4 regions of the Variovorax sp. ISS6 genome follow, and region 1 is predicted to be linked to each of the others. Evidence: predicted binding sites of a transcription regulator. Region 1 holds the regulator's gene; each other region holds the start of a gene.
The links. The regulator LexA, encoded in region 1, represses DNA repair genes until DNA is damaged. The targets are predictions, from matches to a motif close to ACTGTATNNNNATACAGT.
Positions count from the first base shown of each region.

Region 2: the regulator LexA is predicted to act here: its motif matches at 5,261-5,278, upstream of AC1HIL_RS14060 (PA0069 family radical SAM protein).
Region 3: the regulator LexA is predicted to act here: its motif matches at 3,926-3,943, upstream of AC1HIL_RS07000 (ATP-dependent helicase).
Region 4: the regulator LexA is predicted to act here: its motif matches at 6,223-6,240, upstream of AC1HIL_RS08925 (putative DNA modification/repair radical SAM protein).

Region 1 covers NZ_JAWRZC010000001.1:4,598,913-4,606,273, reverse strand. Annotated here, with positions in the region: gene AC1HIL_RS21375 (oxepin-CoA hydrolase, alternative type) at 1-274, opposite strand, end outside; gene AC1HIL_RS21370 (3-hydroxyacyl-CoA dehydrogenase) at 283-1,803, opposite strand; gene AC1HIL_RS21365 (MFS transporter) at 1,972-3,129, opposite strand; gene AC1HIL_RS21360 (D-2-hydroxyacid dehydrogenase family protein) at 3,134-4,141, opposite strand; gene AC1HIL_RS21355 (hypothetical protein) at 4,326-4,709, opposite strand; gene lexA (transcriptional repressor LexA) at 4,887-5,561, opposite strand; gene AC1HIL_RS21345 (asparaginase) at 5,634-6,596, shown strand; gene adk (adenylate kinase) at 6,669-7,325, opposite strand.
Region 2 covers NZ_JAWRZC010000001.1:3,076,632-3,083,992, forward strand. Annotated here, with positions in the region: gene AC1HIL_RS14025 (Rieske 2Fe-2S domain-containing protein) at 1-1,022, shown strand, start outside; gene AC1HIL_RS14030 (DOPA 4,5-dioxygenase family protein) at 1,002-1,349, opposite strand; gene AC1HIL_RS14035 (DUF4166 domain-containing protein) at 1,378-2,016, opposite strand; gene AC1HIL_RS14040 (SRPBCC family protein) at 2,013-3,089, opposite strand; gene AC1HIL_RS14045 (SAM-dependent methyltransferase) at 3,130-4,062, opposite strand; gene AC1HIL_RS14050 (thiol-disulfide oxidoreductase DCC family protein) at 4,099-4,530, opposite strand; gene AC1HIL_RS14055 (GbsR/MarR family transcriptional regulator) at 4,594-5,181, opposite strand; gene AC1HIL_RS14060 (PA0069 family radical SAM protein) at 5,304-6,401, shown strand; gene AC1HIL_RS14065 (efflux transporter outer membrane subunit) at 6,352-7,361, opposite strand, start outside.
Region 3 covers NZ_JAWRZC010000001.1:1,493,745-1,501,105, forward strand. Annotated here, with positions in the region: gene AC1HIL_RS06980 (peptide ABC transporter ATP-binding protein) at 1-283, shown strand, start outside; gene AC1HIL_RS06985 (ABC transporter substrate-binding protein) at 328-1,959, shown strand; gene AC1HIL_RS06990 (5'-methylthioadenosine/adenosylhomocysteine nucleosidase) at 1,999-2,745, shown strand; gene corA (magnesium/cobalt transporter CorA) at 2,738-3,724, opposite strand; gene AC1HIL_RS07000 (ATP-dependent helicase) at 3,956-6,088, shown strand; gene hpf (ribosome hibernation-promoting factor, HPF/YfiA family) at 6,435-6,764, shown strand; gene AC1HIL_RS07010 (PTS sugar transporter subunit IIA) at 6,974-7,361, shown strand, end outside.
Region 4 covers NZ_JAWRZC010000001.1:1,943,621-1,950,981, forward strand. Annotated here, with positions in the region: gene leuC (3-isopropylmalate dehydratase large subunit) at 1-817, shown strand, start outside; gene leuD (3-isopropylmalate dehydratase small subunit) at 814-1,491, shown strand; gene AC1HIL_RS08900 (tripartite tricarboxylate transporter substrate binding protein) at 1,488-2,510, shown strand; gene AC1HIL_RS08905 (IclR family transcriptional regulator) at 2,511-3,284, opposite strand; gene AC1HIL_RS08910 (Bug family tripartite tricarboxylate transporter substrate binding protein) at 3,405-4,388, shown strand; gene AC1HIL_RS08915 (amidohydrolase family protein) at 4,405-5,475, shown strand; gene ligK (4-carboxy-4-hydroxy-2-oxoadipate aldolase/oxaloacetate decarboxylase) at 5,468-6,151, shown strand; gene AC1HIL_RS08925 (putative DNA modification/repair radical SAM protein) at 6,265-7,361, shown strand, end outside.

The DNA of each region.
Region 1 (7,361 bases):
CGATCCAGTTGTGCAACCCCTCGATGCTCTCGGCCTGCACCGAGCGCTCGCGCTGCCGGTTGGCCTGCAGCCGCTGCAGCGAGCCGCCGGCGCAGAACCACGGGCCTTCGCCCACGATGACCACGCTGCGGATCTCGCTGCTGTTCTCGGCGCCGTTGAGCGCCTCGATGCCGGCGGCATAGATCTCGGGGCCGAGCGCGTTGCGCTGGCTGGGATTGGCGATCGTCAGCACCATGGTGCGACCTTCGCTCGTGCTCTTGAGTTCGGCGGTCATGTCGCGGCTCACTCTTCCTCGTGCAGCAGGCTCAGGCCCAGCGCGCCGCGGCGGCGCAGCCACGGGCTCGGGCGATAGCGCGGATCGCCGTAGACGGTCTGCATGTTGAACAGCACCTCGAGCATGTTGGTCGGACCGTAGAGGTTGCCCATGGCCAGCGGGCCGCGCGGATAGCCGAGGCCCAGCTGCACCGCGGTCTCGAGGTCGCCCGGCGTGCACACGCGCTGCTGGCACATGTCGGCCGCGATGTTGACGATGGTGCCGATCACGCGCTGCGTGACGAAGCCGCCGCTGTCGCGGATCACGCTCACGGCCTTGCCGTCGCGCGCGAAGAGGGCGTGGGCTGCGTCGCGCATGTCGCGCCGCGTGGCGGGGTTGGTGGCGAGCACGCGGCGCTTGCTGGCCGCGTCGTCGATCAGCATGTCGATGCCGACCGTGCGCGTGGCATCGAGGCGGTCGACGGCCGCGACGGTGGTGACGTCGAAGCCCAGCGGCGCGACCAGGATCAGCGATTGCGGCGAGGCCGTGGCACCGCTGTCGATCTGCGCGCCCAGCGTGTTGACCAGGCGCAGCAGCTCGGCGCGGCGCGCGGCGCGTGGCGAGACCCACACGGCGGGCAGGGTGTCGAGCTTCGGCGCCGGTGCCTCGGGCGCCTGCTGCATGGCGCCGTCCTCGTAGCGGTAGAAGCCTTCGCCGGTCTTGCGGCCCAGCGCGCCGGCCGCGAGGCGCTGCGCGGTGATCACGCTCGGACGGTAGCGCGGCTCGTCGTAGTACTGGCGGTAGATCGATTCCATCACCGGATGCGACACGTCGAGCGCGGTCAGGTCCAGCAGCTCGAAGGGGCCGAGGCGAAAGCCCGCCTGCTCGCGCAGGATGCGGTCGACGGTCACGAAGTCGGTCACGCCTTCGCCCACGATGCGCAGTGCCTCGGTGCCGTAGCCGCGGCCGGCGTGGTTGACGATGAAGCCGGGCGTGTCCTGCGCCTGCACCGCGCTGTGGCCCATCTGCGCGGCATAGCCCGCGAGCCGGGTGCAGACCTCGGGCGCTGTCTTGAAGCCGGCCACCACCTCGACCACCTTCATCAGCGGCACCGGGTTGAAGAAATGGAAGCCCGCGAAGCGCTCGGGGTGCTTGAGGCCGGCCGCGATCGCGGTCACCGAGAGCGAGGAAGTGTTGGTGGCCAGCGTCGCATCGGGCGCGACGATGGCTTCGAGCTCGGCGAACAGCTTGCGCTTGACCTCGAGGTTCTCGACCACGGCCTCGATCACGAGGTCGCAGCCGGCCAGCGCCTGCGCCGACTCGGCGATCTTCACGCGCGCGATCTGGGCATCGCGCGTGGCCTCGTCGATGCGGCCCTTCTCGTGCAGCTTGTTCCATTGGGCGATGATGGCATCGCGCCCGCGCGCCGCGGCGCCCTCGAAGCTGTCGAGCAGCAGCACCTCGCTGCCGGCCTGGGCCGCGATCTGGGCGATGCCGCGCCCCATGGCACCGGCGCCGACGACGCCGATCCGGGTGTAGTTCACTGTCATGTGTGGCTGGGGTTTTTCAAAGGTTGAGAGGTATCGGGCGGGCCGTCCGCGCGCGTGCGCACGCCGTCCGCTGCAGCAGCGATTTTGCAGTCTGGCGGGAGAAGGGTTTCCCCGGTGTTTCTCGGGGAGGCCTGCGGGCGCCGGTGCGACGGGGTTTCGCCGCGCCGTTCAGGCCGGCCGGCGGCTGCGGTCGATGCTCGCGCTGAGCACGATGGCGACCAGCAGCAGCGCGAGCCCGACCCAGCTCATCCAGTGCATGGCGTCGCGCGCCAGCAGCCAGCCGCCGAGCGCGGCGCCGAAGGCCTGGCCGATGTAGATGCCCGAGCTGTTGAGCGCCACCGAGCCCGGCGCCAGCGCGGGCGCTAGGCCCACCAGCCGGGCCTGCTGCGCCGAGTTGGTCGAGAAGCAGCCCAGGCCCCAGGGCGAGACCACCACCGCGATCCAGAACAGGCTGTCCGCCAGCGGCCAGAGCGCCAGGCTCAGCGCGATCAGTCCCGTGGTCGCGAGCACCATGCGGCCCGCGCCCGCGCGGTCGATGACGCGGCTCACGACCATGTTGCCCAGCAGGCCGCAGGCGCCGAACCAGCCCCACATCAGGCTCAGCGCAGTGGCGTCGGCGCCGAAGCGCTGCTTGAGGATCGGGCCGAAGTAGCTGAACAGCACGAACTGGCCGGCGCCCTGCAGCGCGGTGATCGAGACGATGCCCATCAGCACCGGGCTGCGCAGCACGCGCGCCCAGGCCGCGGCCGTGAGCGCCGCCGGCCGGATGCCGTTGGGCAGCGTGAGCCACACCGAGACCGCGCTCACGATGCTGAGCGCCGAGATCGCGAGGAAGGCCGCGCGCCAGCCGAAATGGCCGCCGATCAGCGCGCCGATGGGCAGGCCCAGCACCGAGGCCATCGACCAGCCGAGGAAGACGAAGGTGACCGCGCGCCCGCGCTGTTCGGGCGGCACCAGCATGCCGGCGCAGGCGGCCGCCTGGGGCGTGAAGATGGCCGGCGCGATCACCGCCAGCATGCGCACCGGCAACAGGGCGCCGAAGCTCGGCATGAAGACCGACACCGCGTGCCAGGCGGCGTACCACAGCATCGTGAGGGCCAGCAGCCGGCGCCGGTCCCAGCCGGCCACCGCGGCCGCGAGCAGCGGCGCGCCGAGGCAGGTGACGAAGGCCGCGGCCGTGATCAGCTGACCCGCGGTGGCGGCGCTGACATCGAGCGAGACGCTGATCTCGTTGAGCGTGCCCGGCACCACCATCACCCCGGTGCCGATCACGAAGTTGCCGGCGAGCAGCGCCCAGAGTGCGCCCCTCGGCGCCGGCTGGCTCACGGTTTCACCGCCGGACCTGCAGTGCGCCGGGGTTGACGATGTTGGTGGGGTTGCCCTTGATGAAGCTCACGACGTTGTCGAAGGCCTGGCCGAAGTACATCTCGTAGCTCTCCTGCTCCACGTAGCCGATGTGCGGCGTGCAGATGCAGTTCTCGAGGCGCAGCAGCGCATGGCCCTGCAGCGGCGGCTCGCTCTCGAACACGTCGATCGCCGCCAGCCCGGGGCGGCCGCGATTGAGCGCCGCGAGCAGCGCATCGGACTCGACCAGCTCGGCGCGCGAGGTGTTGACGAACAGCGAGGTCGGCTTCATGCGCGAGAGGTCCTCGAGCGTGATCAGGCCGGTGGTCTCGTCGTTGAGCCGCAGGTGCACCGACAGCACGTCGGCCATCGCGAAGAACTCCTGGCGGCTCTGCGCCACCTGGAAGCCGTCGGAGCGTGCCTTGGTGCAGCTCGCCTCGCGGCCCCAGATCACCACCTGCATGCCGAAGGCCTGCCCATAGCGCGCGACGAGCTGGCCGATGCGGCCATAGCCCCAGACGCAGAGCGTCTTGCCCTTGAGCACCGAGCCGAGGCCGAAATTGGGCGGCATCGAGGCCGACTTGAGCCCCGACTGCTGCCAGGCGCCATGCTTGAGGTTGCTGATGTACTGCGGCAGCCGGCGCATGGCCGACATGATCAGCGCCCAGGTCAGTTCGGCCGGCGCCTGCGGCGAGCCCGAACCCTCGGCCACGGCCACGCCGCGCTCGGTGCAGGCGGCCACGTCGATGTGGCTGCTGATACGGCCCGTCTGCGAGATCAGCTTGAGCTTGGGGAGTTTCTCGATCAGCTGGCGCGAGATCTGGGAGCGCTCGCGGATCAGGACGATCACGTCGGCGTCCTTGAGGCGCACCGAGAGTTGGCCGATGCCCTTGACGGTGTTGGTGTAGACCTTGGCTGCGTAGGCATCGAGCTTCGAAGCACAGTGCAGCTTGCGCACCGCATCCTGGTAATCGTCGAGGATCACAATATTCATGGCATGCCATTGTGCCTCGCAGCATGGAATCGGCGCGCCGTAGAACGTTTGGATACGGCCCTGCCGCCCTCGAGGGGCGAAAACGGGGCGAAGGCCGGAGAAGCGGCTCGAAGGCCGGGCAAAGGGCGAGGTTGCCCATGGACCCGGCCCCGAGGCGGCGCGCGAGACGCGCCGAAGGACGCTTTCAGTGCAGGTGCGCGGGGCGGGCCGCCCCGGCGGGTGCTTCGAGCGCTTCGAGCGCGGCGAGGCGATCGAGCTCGGCGCACACGTCGGCCATCCGGCCCGAGATCACCACCCGGTTGCTGTTGCGCGCGCCGCCCTGCTGGCGATCGACGAGACGCACCACCCGCAGCGGACGCGAGGGCGCCTGCGCCGCGGGCGTGGCCGGGAATGCGTTCGGGGCGCCATCGCCACGAGCCGCGCGCGACGGCCGTACCGACACGTAGCGCAGCTCGCTGGCGCACAGGCTCTCATCGTTGCGGCGCGCGGGGCGGGCGGGCAGCCAGCGGTTCGCGAGCGATTGCAGCGGCATCCAAAGATCGACGAAGGTGAGGAGGGCGATTCCCATGTGAACTCCAAGAAGGTTTGAGGTTGAACACAGGCAGGATTCGTTGTCATCGGGCGCAGCAGGGTGATGGCGACCAAGCGCCATACGCCCGCCACCTGCGGCGACCGGATGGGGTATGCGGGATGCGGATCCGCGAAGCGGCTCGGCGATGCAGACCGCCGGGCCGGCTCGGCGGGGCTACATCAGCATGGTGTTTCGGATCAGGCCGACCGCGAGGCCTTCGATTTCGAAGGGTTCGCCGGGTTGGACCACGATGGTCGGGTAGTCGGGGTTCTCGGCGTGCAGCTCGATCACCTGCTTGTTGCGCTTGAGGCGCTTGACGGTCACCTCGTCGCCGAGGCGCGCCACCACGATCTGGCCGTTGCGCGCCTCCTTGGTGGCCTGCACGGCGAGCAGGTCGCCGTCCATGATGCCGGCGTCGCGCATCGACATGCCGCGCACCTTGAGCAGGTAGTCGGGCTGGCGCTGGAACAGCGTGTTTTCGACGTAGTAGGTCTGGTCGACGTGCTCCTGCGCGAGGATCGGCGAACCGGCGGCGACGCGGCCGATGAGCGGCAATGCGAGCTGGGCCATGCCGGGCAGCGAGAGCGAGAACTGGCTGTTGCGCGACTCGGCGAGCGAACGCAGTGCATCGCCCTTGAGGCGGATGCCGCGCGAGGTGCCGCTCACGAGTTCGATGACGCCCTTCCGGGCCAGCGCCTGCAGGTGTTCCTCGGCCGCGTTGGCGGAGCGAAAGCCCAGCTCGCTCGCGATTTCGGCACGGGTGGGCGGCGCCCCGGTGCGGGCGATGGCGCTCTGGATCAGATCGAGGATCTGCTGCTGGCGGGCGGTAAGCTTCACGGCGAACTGCATGGTGGTTCCTTGCGGCACTGGCTGAACATCCAGTACCTGTATTTTTAACCAGTTTTTCAAAGTTGGCAAGCGATGGCGACTTCTTCCCCCTCGAATCCGCGGCGCGTGGTGGTGCTCGGCACCGGCGGCACCATCTCGGGCCGCGCGGCGAACAGCGGCGACAACATCGGCTACACCGCCGGCGAGGTGGGCGTGGCCGACCTGCTCGGCGGCATCGAGGCGCCCGCTGGCGTGACGCTGGCGGCGGAGCAGGTGGCGCAGGTCGACAGCAAGGACATGTCCTTCGCGATCTGGCGCGCGCTGGCGCTGCGCTGCGCCCACTGGCTGGCGCAGCCCGACGTGGCCGGCGTGGTGATCACCCATGGCACCGACACGCTCGAGGAGACCGCCTTCTTCCTCCAGTCGGTGCTGGCGCCGCGCAAGCCCATCGTGCTGACCTGCGCCATGCGCCCGGCCTCCGCGCTGTCGCCCGACGGCCCGCAGAACGTGCGCGACGCGATCGCCGTGGCCGCGACGCCGGATGCGCAGGGCGTGACCGCGGTCTGCGCGGGCACGGTGCTCGGTGCCTTCGACGTGCAGAAGGTGCACACCTACCGGCTCGATGCCTTCGACGCGGGCGACGCGGGGCCGGTGGGCTACGTGGAGGAGGGCGAGGTGCGGCGCGTGCGTGGCTGGCCGTCTTCGGAAGCAGGCGCGGTCCTTGACCGTCTTCCCGAGGACGAGGCTGCATGGCCGCGCGTGGAGATCGTGACGAGCCACGCGGGCGCGAGCGGTGCGTTGATCCATGCGCTGCGTGCGCATGGCGCGGCCACCTCGCCGCTGCGCGGCCTCGTGCTGGCGACCACCGGCAACGGCACGCTGCACCATGCGCTCGAGGCGGCCGCACTCGAGGCGCAGGAGGCCGGCATCGCGGTGCTGCGCGCCACCCGCTGCACGCAGGGGCGCATCCTGGCGAAGCCGGGCGACAAGCTGCGCGACGCGGGCACGCTGACGCCGGTCAAGGCGCGCATCGCGCTGACGCTCGCGCTGATCTGAAAACGGGGGGCAAAGAAAAAGCCGCGTCGCGGGACCCGGGGCCCGCGCGCGGCTCGCGATTCGAGCCGGGGCTCAGCTGCTGAGTGCGGCCAGGGCGCGCTGCGTGATCTCTTCGACCGTGCCCACGCCCTGGATGGCGCGGTACTTCGGCGCGGCGGCCGGATCGGCCTTGGCCCAGGCCGAGTAGTAGTCGACCAGCGGACGCGTCTGCTGGCTGTAGACGTCGAGCCGCTTGCGCACGGTCTCTTCCTCGTCGTCCTTGCGCTGGATCAGTTCCTCGCCGGTCAGGTCGTCCTTGCCTTCGACCTTGGGCGGGTTGAACTTGAGATGGTAGGTGCGTCCCGAGGCCGGGTGCGAGCGGCGGCCGCTCATGCGTTCGATGATGTCGCCGAAGGGCACGTCGATCTCGAGCACGTAGTCGAGCTTGACGCCCGCGGCCTTCATCGCGTCGGCCTGCGGAATGGTGCGCGGGAAGCCGTCGAACAGGAAGCCTTCGGCGCAGTCGGGCTGGGCGATGCGTTCCTTCACGAGATTGATGATGAGGTCGTCGCTGACCAGCGCGCCCGCATCCATCACGGCCTTGGCCTGCAGGCCCAGCGGCGTGCCGGCCTTGACGGCGGCACGCAGCATGTCGCCGGTGGAGATCTGCGGAATGCCGTACTTCTGGCAGATGAAGGCCGCCTGCGTGCCTTTGCCCGCCCCGGGCGCGCCCAACAAAATCAGTCTCATGGTGTCCTCGGAGGGTTCTTGGATTTGTGTCGCGTC
Region 2 (7,361 bases), 1.5 Mb from region 1:
AGGAGACGCTGGACCCCGGCGCGCGCATGCGCCGCAGCACGCGGATCAAGGCCTACCCGGTGCAGGAGAAGGCCGGGCTGCTGTGGGCCTACATGGGGCCGCAGCCCGCGCCGCTGCTGCCCGACTGGGAGCTGTTCAACTGCGCCAACGGCTTCGCGCAGGCGGTGTTCGCCGAGATCCCGTGCAACTGGTTCCAGTGCCAGGAGAACTCGATCGACCCGGTGCATTTCGAGTGGACGCACAACAACTGGACCACGCGGCTGCAGGGCGAGGAAGGCCCGTACGTGCCCACGCACCTGAAGCTCGCGTTCGAGGAGTTCGAGCACGGCTTCGTCTACCGGCGGCTGCGCGGCGGCGAGCGCGAGGACAACCCGATGTGGACCGAGGGGCGCGTCACGCTGTGGCCCAACGGCTTCTTCCTCGGCCATCACTTCGAATGGCGCGTGCCGATCGACGACCACCACACGCTGAGCGTGCTGTGGGTGCTGAGCCGCGTGCCGACCGAGCAGGAGCCCTATGTGCAGGAACGCATTCCGTCGTGGTACGGGCCCACCCGGGATCCGGTCACGGGCCGCTGGATCACCAGCCACGTCGCCAACCAGGACTTCGCCGTGTGGGTGGGGCAGGGTGCCGTCACCGACCGCACGCGCGAGAAGCTCGGCCAGAGCGACAAGGGCATCGTGATGATGCGGCGCCGCTTCTTCGAGGAACTGGAGGCGATGCAGGCCGACCCGGCGCACGAGCCCAAGGGGCTGATCCGCGATCCGCGGAAGAACCGCGACGTGTTCCTGCCCTCGGCCTGTCGCGAGGAGATGGTCAAGGGCCTGCCGCGCCGGGAGCTCGCGGCGCATCCCTTGCTCGGCCCCTATCTCAAGGATTTCTTCGGCCAGGCCGGGCAGCCCGAGGCGGTGCGCGCGGCCTACGAGCAGGCGATCGGGCAGAAGGTGGAGGGGGCGCGCTTCTTCAAGGTGCACGGCGCGGCGGAGGACGCGCCGTCCCGGTCAGTGCCGGAACATCCTTAGGTCGAGCGCGCTCTCGTTGCCCAGCCACATCGCGTGGTCGGTGTGGTCGGCGAGGTCGTTGCCGGTCACGCCGTGCACGAACACGTCGAGGCCGTCGCGGTGGCTGTCGAGCCAGCCGATGACCGCGTCGAACTCGGCCGCGTCGAAGGCGAGCTGGCAGCTCCAGTGCGGATGCGGGCCGACCGGGCGCTCGTGCACCCGGCCCACCACCACCATCAGCTCGCGGCCCGCCTGCTCGCACAGCGCGCGGGCCCGGGCCACGGTGGCGGGGCCGAAATAGACGTGGGCGTGGTACTGCGGGTAGAGGTTCTCGGGGCGGCGCGGCATGGTGGGGCGATTGTGGCGCCGGCGCGGATCACCTGTCGTTGGGAAGGTCGTCGGGCAGGCGGAAGCTGCCGCTGTAGCGGAACACGTCGCCGAACCAGCGGTGGCGCAGCAGCATCCGCATGCTGAAGGCGTCGGGGTCGCGCGGGTCGGGCCGTTCCTCGACGTAGGCCGTGCCCAGCAGCAGGCCCAGCGGCAGCGGGATGCGCAGGCGGCCCAAGCGCCAGACGTAGCCGCGGTCGCGGAACACCAGGGCACCGTCCTCGGCGCTCACCGCGAGGCGCATGCCGATGCCGAAGCGCACGTACTCGATCACCAGCGCGCCGTCGGCCGCGTCGTGCTCCATGTGCGAGCGGAAGTGGAAGGGCGCGCGGCCCGCGAAACGGAAGATGCGGTCCCAGTAGAGGTGCGGGTCGTCGGGCCGGCAGCGGTAGTGGACCTCGATCGGCACCTCGCGCCCGGTGTAGGGCACGAGGGCGCCGAACAGCCGGCCGAAGGGCATCAGCAGCGCGGCCCAGGGCGCATGGTGGACCTCGTGCATGGTGCCGCGCACGCAGACGTGGTCGTTCGAATGCGGCGCCATGGCGTAGTGGCGGCGGATCGCGTCGCCCAGCCGGTCCCAGGCGGGGCCGAGCGCTTGCTGGAAGACCGGGCGGGTGTCGTGGCTCATGGGCGGATCATGGGGCCGGTGTGCGCATCGGCGGTCGCCGTGGCTTCGCTGCGGGCCTTGTAGAAGCGCAGGATGTGCTCGGAGAAATCGCCGAGCAGGAACTGCGCGAGGCGGTCCGCGTACCAGTTGAAGCGCGTGCTGACGCGCCACGAGACGTCGAGCCGCAGCTCGGTGCCGCCGTCGCGCGGCACGAGCGTGTAGCCCGACTCGCGCAGGTCGAAGTAGTGGCCGCCGATCATCACGTGGTCGTCGAGCGCGCCGGCCGGGAAGGAGTCGGGCGCGAAGCGGTAGCGCCAGCGCACGTGGCGCGCCGGTTCCCACTCGGTGACCAGCTCCTCGAAATGCACCTGCTTCTGCCAGCGCACCATGCGCACGCGGCCCTCGGGCGTCTCCCGGGTCACGCCCGACACCGGCATCGGCACGCCGATGCGGTAGGCCCAGGCATCGCCGAGCTCCTCGGGGCGGATCGCGCCCGCGTTGTTGATCTCGTGCCACACGCGCTCGGGCGGTGCCGCGATGAACAGGGTGCGCGCGGTGGACGAGAGGCGCTCGGGGTTCGGGAACTGCGGCTCGATCGCGCCCAGCACCAATGGCAGCACCGCGAAGCTGTAGAGCGCGGGCTTCGGCCAGTTCGTGACGCGGCAGACCAGCCCCATCGCGAAGCCGCCGAGGCTGCCCATGACGGCGAACACCGGCACGACCACGATCGCGCAGATCAGTCCCTCGATGAAGACGAACAGCGTGCCCAGCACGAACAGCGCGGTCGACAGCCAGGGCGCGACCAGGTAGTAGGTCCAGCTGCGGCGCTCGATGCGCTCGGCGACGTAGACCGTGACCGCGCCGCACAGCGCGGGTGCGAGGAAGATGAAGGTGCCCAGCATCGCCGAGTAGCCGTGGCCCGGCGCGCCGCTGAATGCGAGCCGCAGCACGAAGGCGATCGCCGCGCCGGCGAGCATCGGCCAGAACCAGCGAAAGGGCAGGCGGCGCTTCGGCGGATCCCCGGCGGGAGGTGCGGGGCCATCGATCGGAGCCAGTCCGGAGAACCGGGTGTCGTCGTCGGGTTCGTTGCGCATCGGGATCCTTCTCCTCTTCGGTGTGTGTGCGGGTGCGGGCTCAGTCGGCGCGCCGCGTGGCGCTGACCATGCAGTAGTCGAAGTCGCGCCAGAACATGCCCAGCGCGAGCGCGCAGTAGCTGGCCACGATGTGCTTGCGGCGCCAGGGGCTCAGGCGTCCGCGCGCCTTCCAGAGCTCGGCCAGCGTGAAGCGGGTGGCGAGCGCGGGGATGTGCAGCGCGCTCGGCGCGACGCGCCAGCGCAGCGAGCGCACCTCGATGTCCTCGAAGCCGTGTTCGCGCAGCGCGGCCACGAAGTCCGCGCGCACGGCCAGCGTCGGCACGGCCCAGCTGTCGGCCCACAGGCGGTGCAGCCAGCGCGCGAGGCGGCCGGGCTCGCGGCGCAGCAGGAAGCCGTCGACCACCACCAGCCGCGCGCCGGTCTTGAGCAGGCGCGCGGCCTCGCGCACGAAGTCGGCCTTGGCGGTGCCCTCGGCATAGCAGGCGCTCTCGAGCGCCCAGGCGCCGTCGGCCTGCGCGGCCGGCAGGCCGGTGCGCGTGTAGTCTGCCTCGAGGTGCGCCATGCGGTCGGCCACGCCGGCCTGCGCATCGAGGCGCGCGGCGATGCGGTTCTGCACCGCCACGTTGGTGACGGTCACGGCATAGAGGCGGCGGTCGTCGCCGACCAGCGTGCGCGCGGTGGCGCCAGCGCCGCAGCCCAGGTCGAGCACGCAGTGGCGGCCGTCGTCCGTGGGGCGCTCGCCGAGCCGCAGCGCGCGGCCGACCTCGCGGTTCATCTCGACCAGCATGCCTTCGCGGCGCAGCGGATTCAGGCCCGCGCGCCAGTAGCCGAAGTGCATGTTGTAGCTGGGGCTCCAGGCGCCGTAGTCGGTGGCGACCTCGGTGAAGTAGTCCTGCGTGTCGGCGCGGCTGACCGGGGCCGGGGCCTCGGCGGTGTGCGGCAGGCGGAAGTCGGGCTGGAAGACGCTGGGCATGCGGTGAACTCCTGGTGGGGGAATGGGGGGCGGACGTCAGAGCCGGCACTGGCCGTCGACGCAGGTGCGCGAGGCCTTCGCGGCCGGGCCGGCGAGCAGGGTCACGAACCAGCCGGGCAGGCGCTGGCGGTTGCGCGCCAGCGCGGCATAGGCGCGGTCGGCCAGCGGCGCGACCAGCGGCAGGTCGAGCAGGGCGCCGCCGCTGGGCAGGCCGACCGCCTCGCGGCAGGCGCGGATCGCGTGCACGCCGACCTGCACGCGGCCGGCCGCATCGACCACGTGGATCGCGGTCATCAGGGCCTCGCGCGGCGCGGGGCCGGCATCGAAATCGGGCGGCGAGCAGTCGACCAGGACGAGCCGAGTGGCCGCGTCGCGCGCCTTCATCGCGCCCATTTCCGCGGTGCACAGGCGGCAGGTGGCGTCGTAGTAGACGGTCAGCGGGTAGGCGATGGCGGTGGAGCGGGACATGGTGTTCTTCGTTCTCGATATTTCTGTCAAAACAGAAATAAATGGGCAAAAAAAGAGCCGGCCTCAGATCATCGGCAGGCTCGCATGGTGGGCGTCGGGATCGTCCTTGCCGGTGGCGGGCGCGGGCGCATCGCCACGGACGAACTTCTGCACGCTCGCGCCCAGCGTCAGCACCTTGTCGAGCGTGCCGGGCGACAGCCGCAGCATTTCGTCGGCCCAGGTGGCGAGCTTGGCCATCAGGTCCATGGTGGAGCGGATGCGGTCCTGCGCATCGGCCGATTCCTTCTGGAAATCGGGGCTCGCGACGATCTCGCGCAGCATGCGGATGGTGGGGTCGAACTCGCGTTCCTTGCGCTCGCGCACCACGGTGCGGAACAGCTCCCAGACGTCGACGCTGGTCTCGAAGTAGTCGCGCCGGTCGCCCAGCATGTGGGTGACGCGCACCAGGTTCCAGGCCTGCAGTTCCTTCAGGCTGTTGCTCACGTTGGAGCGCGCCACGCCCAGGGTGTCGGACAGCTCCTCGGCATGGATCGGCTTGCCGTGCACGAACAGCAGCGCATGGATCTGCGAGACGGTGCGGTTGACGCCCCACATGGAGCCCATCTCGCCCCAGTGGAGGACGAACTTGCGTTGGATGTCGGTGAGTTCCATGCGCTGGAGTCTAGGACTTCCGAAATTTCTGTCAAGAAAGAAATTAAAAAATTGCCAAAGGCTGAGCGAATGGTGAAATACTGTATGTTTAAACAGTATCGAGATCGCGAAGGAGTCGCGCCATGCCACCCGCCGCCCACATCCCCATCCATGCCATCAAGGGCCGCGGCGCCGCCACGCGGCTCGCGCACCGCTTCTCGAAGGACGAGCGCGATGCCTTCGACGACGGCTGGGGCACGCTCGAGGAGAACGCCGCCGAGGCCGACGAGCTCGAGCCGCTGGCCACCGAGGTGCGCTTCGAGGACGTGAAGTCGGCGATGAACGAGAACGACTCGCCCGACATCTACTTCGACCGCTCGATCAACCCCTACCGCGGCTGCGAGCACGGCTGCATCTACTGTTTCGCGCGGCCCACGCACAGCTACCTCAACCTCTCGCCGGGGCTGGACTTCGAGACCAAGCTGATCGCCAAGCGCAACCTGGTCGAGGTGCTGCGCCGCGAGCTGGGCCGCAAGAGCTATCGGCCCAGCCACATCGCGATCGGCACGGCCACCGACTGCTACCAGCCGATCGAGCGCGAGCTGCGCATCACGCGCTCGCTGATCGAGCTGCTGTCGGAGGTCAACCACCCCTTCGGGCTGGTGACCAAGTCCAGCGCGATCGAACGCGACCTCGACCTGATCGCGCCGGCCGCCGCGCGCGGCCTGGCGGCGGTGTACGTGACCGTGACCACGCTCGACGGCGAACTCGCGCACAAGCTCGAGCCGCGCGCCGCGGCGCCGCACCGGCGGCTGCGCACCATCCGCACGCTGGCCGAGGCCGGCGTGCCGGTGGGGGTGAGCGTGGCGCCGCAGATTCCGTTCGTGACCGAGGACATGGAGCAGGTGCTCGAGGCGGCCTGGGAGGCGGGCGCGCGCAGCGCCTTCTACACCATGATCCGGCTGCCTTGGGAGGTGGCGCCGCTGTTCAAGCAGTGGCTGGCGCTGCACTACCCGCAGCGCGCGGACCGCATCATGGCGCGCATCCACGACGTGCGCGGCGGCAAGGACTACGACGCCGACTTCGCCACGCGCATGAAGGGCACCGGCCTGTGGGCCGACCTGCTGCGCCAGCGCTTCGAGAAGGCGACCGCGCGCATCGGCTTCAACCGCGAGCGCATCGCGCTCGACCTCAGCGCTTTTCGGCCACCTGGCGACCCGGGGCAGGGCAGCCTGTTCTAGCGGCGAGCGCGGCGTCCGCGCCGCTGTCTCCGCACCAGTCGCCGCCCAGCGCCTTCACGAGGAACACCGAAGTCAGCAGGCGCTGCCCCTGCAGCTGCGCGGCCTGGCGCTCCACCGTCAACAGCGACTGCTGCGCGGTGATCACGTCGAGGTAGGTCGAGGCACCGCCCTCGTAGCGGCTGTTGGCCATGTCGAGCACGCGCCGCGCGGCCGCCACGGCCGACTGCGCCTGGGCGGTGGCGCGCTCGAGCGCCGCGAGGCCGTCGATGCCGTCCTGCACCTCCTGCATCGCGGTCAGCACCACGCGGCGGTAGTTGCCGACGGTGGCGTCGTAGCCGGCCTTCGCGAAGTCCACGCCCGCGCGCACGCGGCCGCCGTCGAACAGCACCTGCGTGGCCGACACGCCGACCGACCACAGAAGGCTGGGCGCATCGAACAGCGACTCGATCAGCCGGCTGTCGACGCCGACCGTGGGCGCGATCAGGATGCTCGGATAGAAGGCCGCGGTCGCCACGCCGATCTGCGCATTGGCCGCGGCCATCGCGCGCTCGGCCGAGGCCACGTCGGGCCGGCGCTCGAGCACGTCGGAGGGCACGCCCAGCGGTACCGCGGGCGGGCGGATCTCGCGCAGGTCGGTCGCCAGCGCGAACGAGGGCGCGGGCGTGCCGGTCAGCGTGGCGAGCGCATGCTCATACTGCGCGCGCTGCTTCTTGAGCACGTCGACCTGCGTCAGCGTGGTCTCGAGCAGCGCCTGCTGCTGCGCCACGTCGAGGCCCGAGACGGCGCCCAGGTCGTGGCGCGCCGTCACCAGCTCGAGCGCGCGCCGCTGCAGCGCGATCGAGCGCGTCAGCACGTCGAGTTCGATGTCGGTGGAGCGCAGGTTGAAATAGCTGCTCGCCACGTCGGCCGACAGCAGCAGCCGCGTGTTGGCGAGGTCGGCCGCGGACTGCTCGGCCGAGG
Region 3 (7,361 bases), 3.1 Mb from region 1:
CACGCAGGCGCTGCTGGCCTCCACGCCGGGCCTCAGCAGCCAGCGCATCGTGCTCAAGGGCGAGCTGCCGTCGCCGCTGTCGCCGCCCACGGGCTGCGTCTTCAGCACGCGCTGCCCGCATGTCACGCAGCGCTGCCGCGACGAGCGGCCCGTGCTGCGCGAGCTCGACCAGCGGCGCGTCGCCTGCCACTACGCCGAGCGTTTTCTCGAAGGCGCGCCGGTGGTACGCGCCGACCTGCCGTCGGCACCGCCGTTCGTCGCGCCCGTCGCGATGAATCCCTGAAACCCGCTTTCCGTTTTCTCCAACCCGTGTCTCAAGGAGTTCCCATGACGAACCGTTCCCTCCTCCCGCGCCGCGCACGACGGCTGGCGCTGCTGGCACCCGTGGCGATCGCGGCGCTGACCCTGGCCTGCGGCGCGGTGTCGGCCAAGACGCTGGTCTACTGTTCCGAGGGCAGCCCCGAGAACTTCTATCCGGGCATGAACACCACCGGCACCTCGTTCGACGTGACCACGCAGGTCTACAACACCATCGTCGAGTTCGAGCGCGGCGGCACCAAGGTCGTGCCGGGCCTGGCCGAGAAGTGGGACATCTCGGCCGACGGCACGGTCTACACCTTCCACCTGCGCAAGGGCGTGAAGTGGCACACCACGAGCAAGAGCTTCAAGCCCACGCGCGACTTCAACGCCGACGACTTCATCTTCATGATCGATCGCCAGTGGAAGGAGAGCGATCCCTTCTTCAAGGTCACGAGCCAGAACCACTCCTACTTCAACGACATGGGCATGCCCAAGCTGCTGAAGTCGGTGGACCGCGTCGACGACTACACGGTGAAGATCACGCTCAACCAGGCCGAGGCGCCGTTCCTCGCCAACCTCGCGATGCAGTACGCGGGCATCCAGTCGAAAGAGTACGCGATCGCGATGCTCAAGGCCGGCACGCCCGAGAAGGTCGACCAGGACCCGATCGGCACCGGTCCGTTCTACCTCGTGCAGTACCAGAAGGACGCGATCATCCGCTTCAAGGCCTTCCCGCAGTACTGGGGCGGCAAGGCCAAGATCGACGACCTCGTGTTCGCGATCACGCCCGACGCCTCGGTGCGCTGGGCCAAGCTGCAGAAGGGCGAGTGCCACGTCATGCCCTACCCGAACCCGGCCGACCTCGACGCGATCCGCAAGGATCCGAACGTGCAGGTGCTCGAGCAGCCGGGCCTGAACGTCGGCTACCTCTCGTACAACACGACGAAGAAGCCCTTCGACGACGTGCGCGTGCGCAAGGCCATCAACATGGCGATCAACAAGAAGGCGATCATCGACGGCGTCTACCTCTCGACCGGCGTGGCCGCGAAGAACCCGATCCCGCCGACCATGTGGTCCTACAACGATGCGGTGAAGGACGACCCCTACGATCCCGAGGCCGCGAAGAAGCTGCTGGCGCAGGCCGGCTTCCCCGACGGCTTCTCGACCGACCTGTGGGCCATGCCGGTGCAGCGGCCCTACAACCCGAACGCCAAGCGCATCGCCGAGCTGATGCAGGCCGACCTCGCCAAGATCAACGTCAAGGCCGAGATCAAGAGCTTCGAATGGGGCGAGTACCGCAAGCGGCTGCAGGCCGGCGAGCACCAGATGGGCATGCTGGGCTGGACCGGCGACAACGGCGATCCCGACAACTTCCTCTACACGCTGCTGGGCTGCGCCTCGGCCAAGTCGGCCAGCGGCAGCAACATCTCGAAGTTCTGCTACCAGCCCTACGAGGACCTCGTGGTCAAGGCCAAGAGCACGACCAAGCAGGCCGACCGCGACGCGCTCTACAAGAAGGCACAACTCATCTTCAAGGAGCAGGCGCCGTGGTTCACCATCGCGCACGCGGTGCAGCTCAAGCCGGTGCGCAAGGAAGTGATCGACTTCAAGCTCAGCCCCTTCGGCCGCCACACCTTCTACGGCGTGGACATCAAGTAAGCGGTGGCTGCGGCGGCACCCATCGCGATCGTCGCGGCGATGCACGAGGAGCTCAAGGCGCTGCTCGCGCTGATGCCCGACGAGCAGCGCGTGCGCGTCGCGGGCCGCGACTTCTGGGTCGGCCACCTGCGGGGCCAACCCGTGGTCGCGGCGCTGTCGCGCATCGGCAAGGTCGCCGCGGCGGTGACGGCCACGCTGCTGCTCGAGCGCTTCGGCGTGCGCGCCATCGTCTTCAGCGGTGTCGCGGGCGGGCTCGCGCCGGGTGTTCGGGTCGGCGACGTGGTGGTGGCGACCGAGCTGCTGCAGCACGACATGGACGCCTCGCCGCTCTTTCCGAAGCACGAGGTGCCCTTGATGGGGGTCTCGCGGTTCGAGGCCGATGCGGCGATCGGCGATGCGCTGGCGGCCGTGGCCGAGCAGATCCTGCGCGATCCCGTGGCCCTGGTGGGGCAGGGTGCCGTCGACGAGTTCGGCCTGCGTTCGCCGGCCGTGCATCGCGGCCTGCTGATCAGCGGCGACCGCTTCGTCTCGACAGCGGCCGAGAGCGAGGCGCTGCGCCGCGCGCTGCCCGATGCACTGGCCGTGGAGATGGAAGGCGCCGCGGTGGCGCAGGTCTGTCACGACTACGGCGTGCCCTTCGCCGCGATGCGCACGATCTCGGACCGTGCCGACGACGCGGCCCATGGCGACTTCGCGCGCTTCGTCGCCGAGGTCGCGAGCCGCTACAGCCTCGCGCTGGTCGGCGCGTGGCTCGCCGCCCAGCCTTCTACTGCGGTTGCTACTTGAGCCAGCCGCGCCGGCGGAAGTACCACATCGGCACCAGCGCGCTCGCGGCCATCAGCACGATGGCGTAGGGATAGCCCATGGCCCAGTCGAGCTCGGGCATGAACTTGAAGTTCATGCCGTAGATGCTCGCGATCAGGGTCGGCGGCAGCAGCGCGACGCTGGCCACCGAGAAGATCTTGATCGTCTTGTTCTGGTTGATGTTGATGAAACCGACGGTCGCATCCATCAGGAAGTTGATCTTGTCGAACAGGAAGGCCGTGTGGTTGTCGAGCGATTCGATGTCGCGCAGGATCTGCCGCGCTTCCTCGAACTGCTCGGCATTGAGCATCTTGCTGCGCATCATGAAGCTGACCGCGCGGCGCGTGTCCATCACGTTGCGGCGGATGCGCCCGTTCAGGTCTTCCTGGCGCGCGATGGCGCCCAGCACCTCGCCCGCTAGCTCGTCGCTGACGTTGCCCGAGAGCACCTTCTTGCTGGCGGCCTCGAGCTCGTCGTAGATGTTCTCGAGCGAGTCGGCCGAGTACTCGGCGTCGGCGTCGAAGAGCTTGAGCATCACTTCCTTCGCGTCCTCGATCAGCCCCGGGGCGCGGCGCGCGCGCATGCGCAGCAGGCGGAACACGGGCACGTCCTCGTCGTGGATCGAGAACAGCACGCCGCGGCTGCGCAGGTCGGTGTTGTGCTGGTTGAGGATGAAGGCGACGCGCACCGCGCGCGGGGCTTCGTCGTCGTCGATCAGGAAGTCGCTGCGGATGTGCAGTTCGCCGTTGTCCTCTTCATAGAAGCGCGCCGATTCCTCGATGTCCTCGTCCATCGCGTCCTCGGGGATCGAGAGGCCGTAGTACTGCTTGATCCAGCGCTTCTCCTCGAGCGTGGGCGATTCGAGGTCGACCCAGATCGGCTGGAAGCGGGAGAGCTCCTCGAGGGCCTCGATCTCTTCCTGGACGAGGCGGCCGTTGGCGAGCGTGAAGATATTGAGCATGGCTCACTCCCGAGAAATGGCTGGGGCGATGGGGCGGACGGGCGGGGGACGAGAAAGAGGGGCGCTTTCAAATCCCGGAGCCGGTCGGCCGGGCTCAGCCGGGAGTTGAAAGCTGCCGAGACGGGGCGGTTTCCATGATGCGGTCTCCAGTTGCAGCGAGGCGCGATTATGTCATCGGCGAATGAGCGCAGAGTTGGCTGGACTGGACGAACATCCAGTAGAGTGGCGGCCATGCCGAGCGCCGCGTCCCCCGTCTTTTCCCATCCGCCGGCGACCCAGGCCGAGCGCCTCGCGGCCGCCCTTGCGAGCCTCAACGACGAACAGCGCGCGGCGGTCGAGCACGGGGTGGAGGCGCTGGCCGGTGGCGCTCCGGACGCGGCCGATGCGGGCCCGCTGCTCGTGATCGCCGGCGCCGGCTCGGGCAAGACCAGCACGCTGGCGCACCGGGTGGCGCACCTGATCGCGCGCGGGGTCGATCCGCAACGGCTGCTTCTCTTGACCTTCTCGCGCCGCGCCGCGCAGGAAATGGCGCAGCGCGCCGGCCAGGTGCTCGCGCGCGTGCTGGGGCTGCAGGCCCACACCGCGCCCGCGCTGCCCTGGGCCGGCACCTTCCACGGCATCGGCGCGCGGCTGCTGCGCGAGTACGCCGCGCAGATCGGGCTGGACGACAACTTCACCATCCACGACCGCGGCGACGCCGAGGACCTGATGGGGCTGGCGCGGCACGAGCTCGGCTTCTCCTCGAGCGCGCGCCGCTTTCCGCACAAGGGCACCTGCCTGTCGATCTATTCGCGCTGCGTGAACACGCGCGCGCCGCTCGAGTCGGTGCTCAGGCAGTCCTTTCCGTGGTGCGCCGAATGGGGCGTCGAGCTGCAGCAGCTGTTCGGCGCCTACGTCGAGGCCAAGCAGCAGCAGAACGTGCTCGACTACGATGACCTGCTGCTCTACTGGGCCGGCATGATGGAGGAGCCCACGCTGGCGCGGCACCTGGGCGAGCGCTTCGACCACGTGCTGGTCGACGAGTACCAGGACACCAACCTGCTGCAGGCCGCGATCCTGCTCGCGCTCAAGCCCGACGGGCGGGGCGTGACGGTGGTGGGCGACGACGCGCAGTCGATCTATTCGTTCCGCGGCGCGACGGTGCGCAACATCCTCGACTTCCCCTCGCAGTTCTCGCGGCCGGCGCGCGTGGTCACGCTGGAGCGCAACTACCGCTCCACCCAGCCGATCCTCGACGTGTCGAATGCGTGCATCGCTCATGCGGCCGAGCGCCATGCCAAGACGCTGTGGACCGACAAGCCCTCGGCCGGGCGGCCGCAGATCGTGCGCGTGCCCGACGAGGCCCAGCAGGCCTGCTGGGTGGCCGACCAGGTGCTCGCGCACCGCGAGGGCGGGCTCGCGCTCAAGTCGCAGGCGGTGCTGTTCCGCACCTCGAGCCACAGCGCGCCGCTCGAGCTCGAACTGGCGCGCCGCAACATCCCGTTCGTGAAGTACGGCGGGCTCAAGTTCCTCGAGGCCTCGCACGTGAAGGACCTGCTCGCGGTGCTGCGCTTCGCGCAGAACCCGCGCGGCCGCATGGCGGGCTTTCGCGTCACGCAACTGATCCCGGGCATCGGGCCGGCCACCAGCGCGAAGCTGCTCGACGCGATGGACCAGGCGGCCGACCCGGCCATCGCCCTGCGCGACTTCGTGCCGCCGAGCGCCGCGCGCGCCGAATGGGCCGCCTTCGCCGAGGCCTATGCCGCGCTGCGCGCGCCGTCGCTGGCCTGGCCGGCCGACGTGGGCATCGCGATGGAGTGGTACCTGCCGCACCTCGAGCGGCTCTACGACGACACCGCGGGCACGCGCCGCGGCGACGTCGAGCAGCTGGTGCACATGGCCTCGGGCTACGCCTCGCGCGAACGCTTCCTCACCGAGCTCACGCTCGATCCGCCCGAAGCCACCAGCGACCGGCCCGGGCCGCCGCTGCTCGACGAGGACTACCTGATCCTCTCGACCATCCATTCGGCCAAGGGGCAGGAGTGGAATTCGGTCCACGTGCTCAACGTGGTCGACGGCTGCATGCCGGCCGACGTGGCGCAGAGCGCGCAGGAGCTCGAGGAGGAACGGCGCCTGCTCTACGTGGCCATGACCCGCGCCCGCGACCACCTGCACCTGCTGGTGCCGCAGCGCTTCTACATCCCGCAGCAGGCCGCGCGCGGCGACCGGCATCTGTATGCCAACCGCAGCCGCTTCATTCCCGATGCCGACCTCGCGCGCTTCGAAGCCCGGACCTGGCCGCCCCCGCCGCCTCGCGCGCCCGCGGTGCCGCCGCCGGCCGCGGTGATCGACCTGCGCAACCGGATGCGCGCCGCCTGGCGCTGAAGGGCGCCCGGCCCTTTCCCCAGCAGGGACATGCGCGGGTGGCCGCGAAAGATGGGCGCGGCAGCAATGGTTCGCAACGCGGCCCGCAGCATGCGGGGCCGCTGGGGCCTGCTATGGAAGAAATAGCTGAGCATGCGGCGCGGTCCGCCAGCCCGTCATCCGGGCATCCCCCGGTATTGCAATACCGTGACAGCTTGGGCATAGTGAATCGACCTTCTCCTCTCCCGCACCGCTCCTTCTTTCCCCTCTCCCCCTTTCTTCTCCCAGCCCCACAACCGTTTTCGCCGGCCGCGCTGCATCCGCAGCGATGGTCATTTCCCCAACCGTCAATTCCAGGAGGTCATTCATGAATTTGACGATCAGCGGTCATCACCTCGACGTCACCCCTGCCTTGCGCACCTACGTCACGAGCAAGCTGGACCGGGTTATCCGACATTTCGACCAGGTGGTCGATGTGAAGGTGATCCTCACGGTGGAAAAGCAGAAGGAAAAGGAACGCCGGCAACGGGCCGAGTGCAACATCCACGTCAAGGGCAATGACATGTTCGCGGAGTCGAGCCACGCTGATCTCTATGCCGCGGTCGATGAACTGGTCGACAAGCTCGACCGCCAGGTGGTGCGCCACAAGGACCGCCTGCAGGACCATCACCACAGCGCGCCCAAGCGCCTGATGTAGGACGAAGCGGGTTCCCGGCTGTCGCGCTGGAGACTCTCGAAGCCGCCTCCGGGCGGCTTTTTCATGGGCTTTTCCGACTGCCCATCAAGGGTTTGAAGGGCCTCTGTCGAGGGAAGCGAGGCCTGCGGGCAACATGTAACCAGAAAGTAGATAAGCGGAGTGGGGGTTTTTACCAAGCAGGTGCATAATCGCCCCCGCTCTGACCCACCATGAATCGTCTCGCGTCCATCCTGCCGCCCGCTCAAGTGCTCGTGAGCGTTGACGCCACCAGCAAGAAGCGTGCTTTCGAGGAAGCCGGCTTGCTGTTCGAAAGCCTTCACGGGCTGGGCCGCGCCCTGATCACCGACAGCCTGTTCGCGCGCGAGCGCCTCGGCTCCACCGGCCTCGGTCATGGCGTCGCCATTCCGCATGGTCGCATCAAGGGCCTCAAGGCCCCGATGGCCGCGGTGTTCCAGCTCGCGAACCCGATCGGCTTCGACGCCCCCGACGAGCAGCCGGTCGGCCTGCTGATCTTCCTGCTGGTGCCCGAAGCCGCCACGCAGAAGCACCTCGAAATCCTCTCCGAGATCGCCGAGCTGCTGAGCGACGCCGGCCTGC
Region 4 (7,361 bases), 2.7 Mb from region 1:
CTGCGCGGTCGAGTACGCGGGTGCGGCCATCGACGCGCTCGACATCGAGGCGCGCATGACGGTGTGCAACCTGTCGGTGGAGATGGGCGGGCGCTTCGGCATCGTCGCGCCCGACGCGCGCACGCTGGCCTACGTGCGCGGCCGGCCGTTCGCGCCCGGCGGCGCGCAATGGGACCAGGCCGCGGCGCACTGGGCCACCTTGCGCAGCGACGACGACGCGGTGTTCGACCGCGAGGTGAGCATCGACGTCTCGGAGGTCGTGCCGCAGGTCACCTGGGGCACGAGCCCGCAGGACACCATCGGCATCGACGCGCGCATTCCCGACCCGGCCGCCGCCGGCGATCCGGCGCAGCGCGCCGCGCGGCAGGCCGCGCTCGACTACATGGGCCTGCGCGCCGGCGATGCGATCGCGGGCACGCCGGTGGACTGGGTGTTCATCGGCTCGTGCACCAACGCGCGCATCTCCGACCTGCGGCTCGCGGCCGAGACCGTGCGCGGCCGGCGCGTGGCGAGCGGCGTGCGCGCCTGGATCGTGCCGGGCTCGGAGCTGGTCAAGCGCGAGGCCGAGGCCGAAGGGCTGGCGCAGGTGTTCCTCGACGCCGGCTTCGAATGGCGCGAGCCGGGCTGCTCGCTGTGCGTGGCGGCCAACGGCGAGGCCGTGCCGCCGGGCCTGCGCGTGGTGTCGACCTCGAACCGCAACTTCGTCGGCCGCCAGGGGCCGGGCGCGCGCACCCATCTCGCGAGCCCGCAGCTCGCGGCCGCCTCCGCCATCGCGGGCTGCCTGGTCGACCCGCGCGCCATGGAGGTCCGGCCATGAGCCCGTTCGGCGTGCTCACGGCCACCGCCGCGCCGCTCGTGCGCGACAACATCGACACCGACCTGATCGTGCGCGTCGAGCCGCTGTTCGGCGGCGTGCCGCGCGAGGAGCTCGGCCCCCATGCGCTGGCCGCGCTGCGCTTTCGCGCCGACGGCAGCGAAGACCCGGCCTGCGTGCTGAACCAGCCGCGCTACCGCGGCGCGGGCATCCTGCTGGCGGGCGACAACTTCGGCTGCGGCAGTTCGCGCGAAGGCGCGGTGTGGGCGCTGATGGCGCTGGGCATCCGCTGCATCGTCGCGCCGAGCTTCGGCGACATCTTCCAGGGCAACTGCTTCCAGAACGGCTTGCTGCCGGTGCGCCTGCCGCGCGCGCAGGTGGAGGTGCTCGCGCGCGCCGTGGCCGAGGGTGCCGATGCCGTGCTCACGGTCGACCTGCAGGCCTGCACCGTGCGGCGCGAGGGCCTGCCGACGCTGCCCTTCGCCCTGCCGCCGCGGCGCCGCGAGGGGCTGCTGCGCGGCCTCGACGACCTCGAGCTCACGCTCGCGCGCAGCACCGAGATCGACGCCTTCCAGCGCCGCGACCGGGCGCTGCATCCCTGGCTGCACCTCGACGGCGCCCGGCGCCCGAGCCTTGCCGCCGACCCCGCCCCCCATACCGATAAGGAGACACCATGACACCCGAACAACCCCCGCGCCCGCCACCGGCAGCCGCCACCCGCCGCGGCCTGCTGCGCGCCGGCGCCGCCCTCGCCGCGAGCGGCGCGCTGCCGCTGCGCGCGCTGGCGCAGGAGCCCGCTTCCGCCTTCCCCTCGCATCCCGTGCGGATGGTGATCCCGCTGCCGCCGGGCGGTGCCACCGACGTCATCGGCCGCCTGCTCGGGCAGAAGCTCGGCGAGCTCTGGCGACAGAGCGTGATCGTCGACAACAAGCCCGGCGCCGGCACCATCGTCGGCACCCAGGCCATCGCGCGGGCGCCGGCCGACGGCTACACCTTCGGCATCGTCATCAGCGCCTTCACCATCAATCCCTCGCTGCGCAACGACCTGCCGTACGACGCCACGAAGGACTTCACGCCGCTGAGCCTGCTGGGCTTCCCGGTGATCGCGCTGGTCGCCATTCCCTCGTTCCCCGCCAACGACGTGGCCGGGCTGATCGCGAAGGCGCGCGCCAGGCCGGGCTCGGTCAGCTATGCCTCGCTGGGCATCGGCACCGCCACTCACCTGGCGGGCGAGATGATGAACGTGCGCGCCGAGACCGGCATGGTCCACATCCCCTACAACGGCAGCGCGCCCGCGTACAACGACCTGCTCAGTGGTCGGGTGCAGGTGGGCTTCGTGCTGCTCGACTCGGCGCTGCCGCACGTGAAGGCCGGCAAGCTCAAGGTGCTGGCCGTGACCAATGCGAAGCGCAGCCGCATCTATCCCGACTACCCGACCGTCGGCGAGACCATCCCCGGCTATTCGCTCGAGAGCCTGTTCGGCTTCGTCGCGCCGCGCGGCCTCCCCGCACCGATCGCGGCCAGGCTGTCGGGCGACCTCGTCAAGGTGATCCAGCTGCCCGAGGTGCGCCAGCGCCTGGCCGAGCTCAGCGTCGAGCCCGTGGGCTCGAGCGCGTCCGAGTTCGAGGCGACGATCCGCAGCGAGATCGTGAAGTGGGCGCCGGTGGTGAAGGCCGCGGGCGTGAAGGCCGACTAGTTAAGGGTGCCACTGGCTGCGCGCGCGGCCTTCGAGCGGTTCGTAGCGCGTGGCCGCGAGCGCATCCGACAACCTGCGTGCCGCCTCCATCAGCGTGGCCGCATGGCGCGCGAGCTCGCCGGCCGCGGCCGCGTCGGCCGGCACCGCCACGCTGAGCGCGCCCAGCACCGTGCCGCGCGCGGCGAACACCGGCGCGGCCACGCTCGCGGCGGCCGCGTCGGCTTCGCCCACGGTCAGGTGATGGCCACGCTGGCGGATCGCGTCGAGCGCGGCGCCCGGCGCGCCCGAGAACGCGAGGATCACCTGGCCGGCCGCGCCGCGCTCCAGCGGCAGCGGTTCGCCGACGCGGCTCGGGCTCACGAAGCCGTCGGCGCCGCGCACGCGCAGCAGGCGTACGCGCTGGCCTTCCTCGAGCGCGAAGAAGGAAGCGCTGTGGCCGGTCCGCTCGGCCAGTTGCTGCAGGGCCGGCTCGATCACGTTGCGCAGGTCGAAGGCGCGCTGGTAGCGCGCGCCCAGCCGCGCGGCCGCCGGGCCCAGGCGCCAGGCACCGCCCTCGAGCGCCACGAGGTAGCCGGCCGTGGCCAGCGTGCGCGCGAGCCGCAGCGCGGTGGGCTTGGCGAGCGCGGTGCGGCGCGCGATCTCGGCCAGCGCGAGCTGCGCGTCGGCGGTGCCGAAGGCATCGAGGATGGCGAGCGAACGCGCCACCGCGGTCACGCCCTCGGCGCGCGGCACGGGCTTGGCGGTGCGGGTGGGAGCGCGTGCGGAGGAGGCCATCGTTTCGCGGAGTGGAACGGCATTGTGCGGCCGCGTTGCGAATCCTAGGCTCGCGGCTTTCCCGGGGCACTGGGCCCCTTCGCTTCCACGTCGCTTCGAACATCCGCAGGAGACCCGCTCATGACACCCATCGCCCCGCTGCGCCGCCGCCTTGGCGCGCTCTTCCTGGCCTGCCTCGCCGCGCCCTCGCTGGCGCTCGCGCAGGCGCCGTATCCGAGCAAGCCGATCCGCCTGGTCGTGCCCTTCGCGGCCGGCGGCGCGGTCGACACCGTGGGCCGCGTGGTCGGCGAGCGGCTGTCGACGCAGATGGGCCAGCCGGTGATCGTCGACAACCGGCCCGGCGCCAACGCCAACATCGGCACCGAGAACGTCGCGCGCTCGGCGCCCGATGGCTACTCGCTGCTGGTGGCGGCCAACGGCGTGGTGACCAACAACACGCTCTATCCCAAGCTGTCGTTCAACGGCCTGCGCGACTTCGTCGCCGTGGCGCGCCTGGGCTATGCGCCGCTGGTGCTGGTGGTGCCGGCCAGCGCGCCCTACAAGAGCGTGCCCGAGCTGCTCGCGGCCGCGCGCGCCAAGCCCGGCGACATGAGCTACGGCTCGGCCGGCAACGGCAGCTCGGGCCACCTGGCCGGCGCGCTGCTGGCCTCGGTCGGCAAGTTCGATGCGCTGCACGTGGCCTACAAGGGCGGCTCGCCCGCGCTGGTCGACCTGATCGCGGGACGCACCTCGTTCATGCTGCTGAATCCGCTCGAGGTGCTGCCGCACATCCAGTCGGGCCGGCTGCGCGCGCTGGCGGTCAGCGGCGCCCAGCGCGCGCCGATGCTGCCGAACGTGCCCACCATGGCCGAGGCGGGCCTGCCGAACTTCGACGCCAGCGTCTGGTGGACCTTGCTCGCGCCGGCCGGCACCGCGCCCGAGGTGGTCGCGAAGCTCAATGCCGAAACGCGCAAGGCGCTGGCCGATGCCGGCACGCGCGAGAAGCTGGGCGCGCTCGGCGCGGTCATCACGCCCTCGAGCCCGCAGGAGGCCGCGGCCTTCCTCAAGAGCGAATCGGCCAAGTGGGAGCAGGTGATCCGCGCGGCCGACATCAAGGCCGATTGAGCACGGCGCCGACTTCATGATCATCGACTGCCACGGCCACTACACCACCGCGCCGGCCGCGCTCGAGGCCTGGCGCCGGCGCCAGGTCGAGGCCTTCGGCGCGGGGCGGCCCGCGCCGGCCGCGTCCGAGCTGCGCATCGGCGACGACGAGCTGCGCGAATCCATCGAGGGCAACCAGCTGCGGCTGATGGACGAGCGCGGCATCGACCTCACCGTCTTCAGCCCGCGCGCGAGCTTCATGGCGCATCACGTCGGCGACTTCGCCGTGTCATCGGCCTGGGCCGCGATCTGCAACGAGCTGTGCCACCGCGTGAGCACGCTGTTCCCCGAGCGCTTCGCGGGCGCGGCCATGCTGCCGCAGTCGCCGGGCGTGCCGGTCGCCTCGTGCGTCGCCGAGCTCGAGCGCTGCGTGCGCGACTACGGCTTCGTCGGCGTCAACCTCAACCCCGATCCCTCGGGCGGCTTCTGGAACAGCCCGCCGCTGACCGACCGCCACTGGTATCCGCTCTACGAGAAGATGGTCGAGCTCGACGTGCCGGCCATGATCCACGTGAGCACCAGCTGCAACGCCTGCTTCCACACCACGGGCGCGCACTACCTCAATGCCGACACCACGGCCGTGATGCAGTGCATCGAGGGCGACCTGTTCGCGGATTTCCCGACCCTGCGCTTCGTGATCCCGCACGGCGGCGGTGCCGCGCCCTACCACTGGGGGCGCTTTCGCGGCCTGGCGCAGGCGATGAAGAAGCCGCCGCTCGCGCAGCACCTGCTGCAGAACCTGTTCTTCGACACCTGCGTCTACCACCAGCCGGGCATCGACCTGCTCGCGCGCGTGATCCCGGTCGAGAACATCCTGTTCGCCTCCGAGATGATCGGCGCCGTGCGCGGCATCGATCCCGAGACCGGTCACGCCTACGACGACACGCGGCGCTACATCGAGGCCGCCGCGCTGAGCGCCGGCGAGCGCGCGCAGGTCTACGAAGGCAATGCGCGCCGCGTCTTTCCGCGGCTCGATGCGCAACTGAACGCGCGCGGCCGGCTGTTCGATCCCCAATCTCATTCCTCGCAAGGAGCCCGCCATGCATGAACTCGGCGTCGTCCATCGCCACATCGAACGCGCCGACGCGCAGGTCGTCGACGCCCTCGCGGCCCTGGGCTCGGCCACGGTGCACGAGGCCATGGGCCGGGTCGGCCTGCTCGCGCCGTACATGCGGCCGATCTATCCGGGCGCGCAGGTCAGCGGCAGCGCCGTCACCGTGCTGCTGCATCCGGGCGACAACTGGATGCTGCACGTCGCGGCCGAGCAGATCCGCCCCGGCGACATCGTGGTGGCGGCCGTCACCGCGCCGAGCAGCGACGGCTTCTTCGGCGACCTGCTGGCCACCAGCTTCCAGGCCCGCGGTGCGCGCGCGCTGGTGATCGACGGCGGCGTGCGCGACGTGCACACCTTGCAGCAGATGGACTTTCCGGTCTGGAGCAAGGCCATCAGCAGCAAGGGCTGCGTGAAGGCCACGCTGGGCTCGGTCAACATCCCCGTGGTCTGCGCCGGCATGTCGGTGCAGCCCGGCGATGCGATCGTGGCCGACGACGACGGCGTGGTCTGCGTGCCGCGCGCGATGGCCGCGGCCACGCTCGAGAAGGCGCGCCAGCGCGAGGCGCTGGAGACGTCGAAGCGCGAGAAGCTCGCGAGCGGCGTGCTCGGGCTCGACATGTACGACATGCGGCCGGCGCTGGCGGCGGCGGGGCTGCGCTACATCGACTGAAAGGGCGCGGCGGGCAATGCCCGACCCGCGCGCATGGCCGCAGGGCCATCGGGGCGACGGGACGGTTAACATCTGTATAAACGTACAGTGTTTTCCGCCCGCCAGCCCACCCCATGGACCTCCAGCACAAGCTCGCCATCCTGGCCGATGCCGCCAAGTACGACGCCTCGTGCGCGTCGAGCGGCTCGCAGCCGCGCGACTCGGTGGGCGGGCGCGGCATCGGCTCGACCGAGGGCATGGGCATCTGCCACAGCTATGCGCCCGACGGCCGCTGCATCTCGCTGCTCAAGGTGCTGCTGACCAACCACTGCCAGTACGACTGCCTCTATTGCGTGAACCGCGCCTCGAGCAACGTGCCGCGCGCGCGTTTCCGCGCCGACGAGGTGGTGCAGCTCACGCTCGACTTCTACCGCCGCAACTGCATCGAGGGGCTGTTCCTCTCGAGCGGCATCGTCAAGTCGCCCGACCACACGATGGAGCAGGTGGTCGAGGTCGCGCGCTCGCTGCGCGAGGACCACGACTTCCGCGGCTACATCCATCTCAAAACCATTCCCGATGCCAGCGACGAGCTGATCGCGCGCGCCGGCCGCTATGCCGACCGGCTCAGCATCAACGTCGAGATGCCGACCACCGAGGGCCTGCGCTCGCTGGCGCCCGAGAAGGACGAGAGCGCGATCCGCCGCTCGATGGCGCGGCTGCGCTTGCAGATCGACGACACGCGCGAGGAGGCGCGCCGCGTGGTGCCGATCCGCGCGCTGCCGGGCGCGGCGCCCGTGGCCGCGAAGCCGCCGCCGTTCGCGCCCGCGGGCCAGAGCACGCAGATGATCGTGGGCGCCGACGCCACCGACGACCGCGCCATCCTCGCGACCAGCGCCACGCTCTACGGCGCCTACCGGCTGCGCCGCGTCTACTACTCGGCCTTCAGCCCGATCCCCGACGCGGCGCGCGCGCTGCCGCTCGCCGCGCCGCCGCTGCTGCGCGAGCACCGGCTCTACCAGGCCGACTGGCTGATGCGCTTCTACGGCTTCGAGCACGGCGAGATCGTGGCCGAGCGCGACGGCCTGCTGCGGCTCGACGTCGATCCCAAGATGGCCTGGGCGCTCGCGCATGCGGAGCGCTTCCCGGTCGACCTCAACCATGCGCCGCGCGAGCTGCTGCTGCGCGTGCCGGGCCTGGGCGTGAAGGCGGTCGATCGGCTGCTGCAGGCCAG